DNA from 2 places in the Klebsiella sp. genome. Region 1 is predicted to be linked to the other one. Evidence: predicted binding sites of a transcription regulator. Region 1 holds the regulator's gene; the other holds the start of a gene.
The links. Region 1 encodes ArgR, which controls arginine synthesis, uptake and breakdown. Its sites were predicted from a motif close to ANTGAATAAAAATACANT; they were not measured.
Positions count from the first base shown of each region.

Region 1 (3,419 bases):
GAGTTTAGCAGATTTACCAGCAGGTTGAGTCATTCAGGGGCAGGAGAAAACCATAAAAAAGCCGGAAAACAGGTTCCGGCTTATCTTTTCGTGAAAAGTTATTTATTCACAAAATCTTCGCCGAGGGCGATATCTTTCTTCAACGTATCCAGCATCCCTTCCAGAGCCTGCTGCTCGAACGCGCTGAGTTTGCCAATAGTTCGGCGCTCTTCTACGCCATTTTTACCCAACAGTAACGGCTGTGAGAAGAAGCGGGCATATTGACCATCACCTTCAACATAAGCACATTCTACAACCCCTTTCTCACCTTGCATTGCGCGAACCAAAGAGAGGCCGAATCGCGCTGCAGCCTGGCCCATCGACAGCGTCGCTGAACCACCACCGGCTTTTGCTTCAACAACTTCAGTTCCGGCGTTTTGAATGCGCTTAGTCAAATCAGCAATTTCCTGTTCGCTAAAGCTCACGCCAGGAATTTGTGACAATAAAGGAAGAATGGTTACGCCAGAGTGGCCGCCAATAACCGGCACTTCAACGTCTGATGAAGATTTGTCCTTCAGCTCAGCGACAAACGTATTTGAACGGATAATATCCAGCGTCGTGACGCCAAACAGCTTGTTCTTATCGTAAACGCCAGCTTTTTTCAGCACTTCGGCCGCAATCGCCACCGTTGTATTCACCGGGTTGGTAATAATCCCAACGCAGGCTTGCGGGCAGGTTTTGGCGATCTGTTGCACCAGATTTTTCACAATCCCGGCGTTAACGTTAAATAAATCGGAGCGATCCATGCCGGGCTTACGCGCGACACCTGCGGATATCAGCACCACATCAGCACCTTCCAGTGCCGGGGTTGCGTCTTCACCGGAAAAACCTTTGATTTTTACATCGGTAGGGATATGGCTAAGATCAACCGCCACGCCCGGGGTTACCGGAGCAATGTCGTACAACGAGAGTTCTGAACCTGAAGGCAGTTGGGTCTTAAGTAGTAGGGCAAGCGCCTGGCCAATTCCACCAGCGGCGCCGAGGACTGCAACTTTCATCCTAAACTCCTTATTATGGTTAAAATAGTCTTTCGTTACTCCGTCGCCTGGACCTTAATTCACAAGATGAACAATTACAATAATTATGGCTGAAGAATGCGTGGTCGTGCGCAGCGATGCAACAGCTTCGCATTTTCCTCCCTGAGACTGACCATCCAGCAAAGCGTAGTACCGGATCGACTGTTGGTTACAATACACCCAGCGCATTGGGCAGAACAACATCATTTAATAACATTTCATTTACTTTTGTAGCAATTTGCGTGCCGTGACGAAGGCATGTTCCTTATTAGGGTTTTTTGCTAAAATATGCCCCCTTCATAACATTATTTACGCTTCTCCCCTGCGGATTATTTGCATAAAAATGCATGGTTATGCATAATGATGTTGTTTTTACCACCATAATTGGGTGACTTATGCGAAGTTCGGCGAAACAAGAAGAACTGGTTAAAGCGTTCAAAGCGCTGCTTAAAGAAGAAAAATTCAGCTCTCAAGGTGAAATCGTACAGGCGCTACAAGAGGAAGGCTTCGATAATATCAATCAATCGAAAGTCTCGCGTATGCTCACGAAATTTGGCGCAGTGCGTACCCGTAATGCCAAAATGGAGATGGTGTACTGCCTGCCTGCCGAGCTTGGCGTCCCGACAACCTCCAGCCCGCTGAAAAATTTGGTGCTGGATATCGACTATAACGATTCGGTCGTCGTCATCCATACCAGCCCTGGCGCAGCACAGCTGATTGCCAGACTGCTGGACTCTTTAGGCAAGGCTGAAGGTATTCTTGGCAGCATTGCAGGTGACGATACTATCTTTACCACCCCAGCCAGAGGTTTTAGCGTTAAAGATCTGCATGATGCCATTCTCGTCCTGTTTGAACAGGAACTCTAAGCTTCTTCCCTCTGGTTAACTCCAGAGGGCTTCCTCTCAAAAAATCAGCATTTTTTTAACATTTAGTGTGTTTTTCCACTTCTATACATTCCTTTACCTAATGAATATCCCTGAAGCGCACAAAAGATCAAATCATACTATCCATATGATTTTATTAACTATAAAAGTCAGTCATGACCAAAGCCTGACATTTCTAATTCTTATACGTTATAAAGAAGACATTTCTTTGTAATTATTTACAAGAACAACAATTAGCACGGTATTAATATTTTCAGTGATTAGTGTATACTTGATTTTGTGATGAGGGTCACGAAACAAAGACCCCCAACAATAAGATTCGACGAGGTGAACATCATGAAAATCAAAACCACTGTAGCAGCATTAAGCATCCTTTCCGTTCTGTCTTTCGGCGCTTTTGCCGCTGATTCTATTAACAGCGAACAGGCTCAAGGCCGTCAGGCAATCGGCACTATTTCCGTCGGCGCGGTAAGTGCTTCCCCGATGGATATGCACGAAATGCTGAATAAGAAAGCTCAAGAAGAAGGCGCTTCCTCCTATCGCATCATTGAAGCGCGTACTGGTGACCACTGGCATGCAACTGCAGAGCTTTATAAATAAGATTTAACAATTTTCGGTCATTAGCTGAAATGCAGAATATCCCCAGCGGCCTGAGTGCATTGCAACCTCCCGCCGCTGCAAACAATATGATTGGAGTAAAGATTATGAAAAGCGCAATTATCATCGCATCCCTGGGCCTTGCTTCCGTACTCTCTTTTGGCGCGAACGCTGCCGTCAATCAAGTTAACGCTGAGCAGGCACAAAATCTGCAATCTATGGGTACCGTTTCCGTTTCTCAAGTAGGTAGCGCCCCAATGGATATGCGTCAGGAACTGGCGGCTAAAGCCGAGAAAGAAGGCGCCAGCAGCTACCGTATTATTGAAGCCCGTACTGGTGACAGCTGGCATGCTACTGCTGAGCTGTACAAATAAACCCTCGTCGTCTCATCTGACGACTTGCCCCCGCCTGTTGGGGGCTTTTTTTGTCTCTGTCGTGCGTTAAAACGCGAGTTCCCTTCCAGCCCTTCTTCCGCTTCATCAAATGCTAAAGCATCTACGCTGCTTATCGCCAGGTGAGTGTTAGCGCCTTATCCAGCCATAAAACCCGCTATATCAACCTATAACGCGGCGGTTCAGGCGGTTAGCTATTGATCAGTACATGCTGGTATTTATGCAGCATCTCCACCAGCCTGCGCACGGGTTCCGTCACCTGCGGTGATGCTTCCCAGTGCTGTAGCTTTTCCTGATAGATATTGAGTTCATCTAACAGTCTGGCGAAATAATATCGACGTTTATCATCGCTACCGGCAGAAATAACGCGATCGGCTGTACGCCGTAGCTGCCGATGAAACGCAGACAGGTCGTCGTTTATCGGTACAGGTGCATCACGCAGACGTTGATGGGCAATAATCAAGGTCAGCGCCAGACGAAAACGCGCGATA
Region 1 covers NZ_JAPUEW010000004.1:32,378-35,796, reverse strand. Annotated here, with positions in the region: gene mdh (malate dehydrogenase) at 99-1,037, opposite strand; gene argR (transcriptional regulator ArgR) at 1,451-1,921, shown strand; gene yhcN (peroxide/acid stress response protein YhcN) at 2,276-2,539, shown strand; gene yhcN-B (DUF1471 family stress response protein YhcN-B) at 2,644-2,910, shown strand; gene aaeB (p-hydroxybenzoic acid efflux pump subunit AaeB) at 3,119-3,419, opposite strand, start outside.

Region 2 (3,419 bases), on a different contig from region 1:
AAGGTCTAAAGGGGAAGTGATAATAAAGTAGGTCGATAGTCGGAGAAAAGAATCATCCCCGGTCACGTATGCGTTTCCGGGGAGAGGGAATTAACTCAAGTCCGCCATCAGCACCTTCGAGCGGCGCTGATAGTTGTACATCTCTTTCTTGCTCTCCGGCAGCAGGTCGACGTCTACTGGGGTAAAGCCGCGCTCCTGGAACCAGTGAATGCTTCGGGTCGTCAGCACGAACAGCTTACTCAGGCCCATTTGCCTCGCCTGAGCGGCAATGCGCTCAAGCAGCACTTCACCGCGTGATGAGCTACGATAATCCGGATGCACCGCCACGCAGGCCATTTCACCGATTTTCTCTTCCGGGAACGGATAGAGGGCAGCGCAGGCGATCGTGGTGTTGTCACGCTGAATAATGGTGAATTTATCGATTTCCATCTCCAGTTGTTCGCGCGAACGCCGTACCAGGATGCCCTGTTGCTCCAGTGGGCTAATCAGTTCAAGGATCCCGCCGATATCGTTGATGGTGGCGCGACGGATCTGTTCGGCGCTCTCCATCACAATCTGGGTACCGATACCGTCGCGTGAGAACAGTTCCTGCAACAGCGTGCCGTCTTCCTGATAACTGATCAGATGACAGCGACGCACGCCGCTACGGCAGGCTTTGACCGCCCCGCGCAGGAACCGCACCGTGCCGGAATTATAATCTTCGTCTGCTTCCAGCTCTTCAACCCGCGCCTGAGCTTCGTTGGGGAACAGTTCGGGAACGATATCGCCATTCTGGTCGTAGACCCCTTGCGACGAGCAGAAGCCGATCATTTTTTCGGCTTTCAGCTTAATTGCCAGTTGAGTGGCAATCTCTTCGGAAGTGAGGTTAAAGCTTTCGCCAGTGACCGACACCGCAACTGGCCCCATCAGCACAATCGCGCCGTTATCCAACTGGCGGTGAATGGCTTCTTCATCAATGCGCCGAATGCGTCCGCTGTGGCAATAATCCACGCCGTCATCTACCCCTAACGGCTGTGCGATCAGGAAGTTGCCGCTGACCACGTTGATATGGGCACCCTGCAACGGCGTGTTGTTCAGGCTCATAGACAGGCGAGCGGTAATTTCCAGCTGCAGCATGCCCGCCGCTTGCTTAACCAGCTCAAGCGTTTTGGCGTCAGTCACTCGGGTCTGTTTGTGATAAACCGGCTCGTGACGATGCTCTGCCAGGTTAGCGTCAATCTGCGGGCGTGCGCCATAGACCACTACCAGGCGAATACCCAGGCTGTGAAGAAGGCCAATGTCATTGACTATACTAGAAAAATTATCATGCTCGATGGCTTCTCCGCCCAGCATGATGACAAACGTTTTACCCCGATGGGCGTTAATATAGGGGACAGAATGGCGGAATCCCTCTACCAGTTCGGTGCGACGTTCCTTCACCATTACACAACCTCAATGCATGATTATTCGTAATTAGTGTATTTTTATTCTGTTTTGCCGGTAAACGCAAGCGCCAATTTGTTGCTGAGTTGAGAAAGCAGTGTGAGCTAAATCAGGGTGTCAAAGATTGTTTACCCTTTTATAGATGACAGGTTATACGCCTTTCGTTAAAGTTTCTGGTCAATCTGTTTGTTTTAAATACCAATGATTTCTTACTGCTTGGGAGTGGCATGTCGGGATACAAGTCAGAATTAAGCCGCCGCCGTTTTTTACAAGGGGCGGGCGCCATGTGGTTAATGAGTGTGAGTCCGGTTGGGTTGGCTGCTGCGGCGCAGGTTGTTGCCGTGCGAGTCTGGCCATCGTCGACCTACACCCGCGTCACCGTGGAGTCCAATCATATTCTGAAGTATCGGCAGTTTGCGCTCAGTAATCCTGAACGACTGGTCGTGGATCTGGAAGGCGTTAACCTCAACTCGGTGTTAAAAGGAATGGGCGGGCAGATTCGCGGCGACGATCCTTATATTCAGTCCGCTCGCGTGGGTCAGTTCGATCCGCAAACCGTGCGCATGGTGTTTGAGCTGAAACAGAACGTGAAACCTCAGCTTTTTGCGCTGGCCCCGGTTGCTGGTTTTAAAGAGCGTCTGGTGATGGATCTCTACCCCTCCAACGCCACCGATGTGCAGGATCCGCTGCTGGCGCTGCTTGAGGATTACAATAAAGGCGATCTTCAGCGTCAGGTTCCCCCTGCGGAAAGCGGGCCGAAACCGGGTAAAGCCGGGCGCGATCGGCCGATCGTGATTATGCTCGACCCCGGCCACGGCGGTGAAGACTCTGGCGCGGTGGGGAAATATCGCACTCGCGAAAAAGACGTGGTGCTACAAATTGCCCGAAGGCTGCGCGCGCTGATCGAGAAAGAGGGCAATATGAAGGTCTATATGACCCGCAACGAGGATGTCTTTATCCCGCTGAAGGTCCGCGTTGCCAAGGCGCAGAAGCAGCGTGCCGACCTGTTTGTCTCTATTCACGCCGATGCATTTACCAGCCGACAGCCCAGCGGCTCTTCGGTCTTTGCGCTGTCGACTAAGGGGGCCACCAGTACCGCAGCGAAGTTTCTGGCCCAGACCCAGAACGCTTCGGATCTGATTGGCGGCGTAAGCAAAAGCGGCGATCGCTACGTCGATCACACCATGTTTGACATGGTGCAGTCGCTGACCATCGCCGATAGCCTGAAGTTTGGCAAGGCGGTGTTGGAAAAGATGGGCAATATTAATAACCTGCACAAGAATCGCGTTGAGCAGGCGGGCTTCGCGGTGCTGAAAGCGCCGGATATTCCATCGATTCTGGTGGAAACCGCGTTTATCAGTAACGTCGAAGAAGAGCGTAAATTGAAAACGGCGAAATTCCAGCAGCAGGTTGCAGAGTCGATTCTGGCAGGGATTAAAGCCTACTTCGCTGACGGCGCGACGCTGGCAAGGCGAGGGTAACGCAACAGGAATGTAAATGGCTCTATTGAAGAGCGCGCATGGCGGAAACGTCCGCGAGGCCGCCGCGCTATTGGGTATCTCTGCGGAACAATTACTGGATTTTAGCGCCAATATTAATCCACTCGGGATGCCGGAAAGTTTAAAGCGCGCCATCATCGATAATATGGCCTGTGCTGAACGCTATCCGGATGTTGAGTATCAGCAACTGCACCTCGCGCTGGCGGAACATCACCAGGTTCCCGCTTCGTGGATCCTCGCTGGAAATGGCGAAACGGAAGCGATCTTCACCCTCGTTCAGGGCCTGAAGCCCCGTCAGGCGATGATTGTCACGCCGGGTTTTGCCGAGTATCGCCGGGCGCTGCAATCGGTCGACTGCGCGGTGCGGGAGTTTCTTCTGCGTGAAGAGGATGGTTGGCAGCTGACTGGCGCTATCCTTGATGCCCTGACGCCAGATCTGGACTGTTTATTCCTCTGTACGCCGAACAACCCTACCGGCCTGCTACCCGATAGCCGTCT
Region 2 covers NZ_JAPUEW010000058.1:16,654-20,072, forward strand. Annotated here, with positions in the region: gene argA (amino-acid N-acetyltransferase) at 91-1,422, opposite strand; gene amiC (N-acetylmuramoyl-L-alanine amidase AmiC) at 1,650-2,903, shown strand; gene cobD (threonine-phosphate decarboxylase CobD) at 2,920-3,419, shown strand, end outside.
Region 2: the regulator ArgR is predicted to act here: its motif matches at 1,455-1,472, upstream of argA (amino-acid N-acetyltransferase).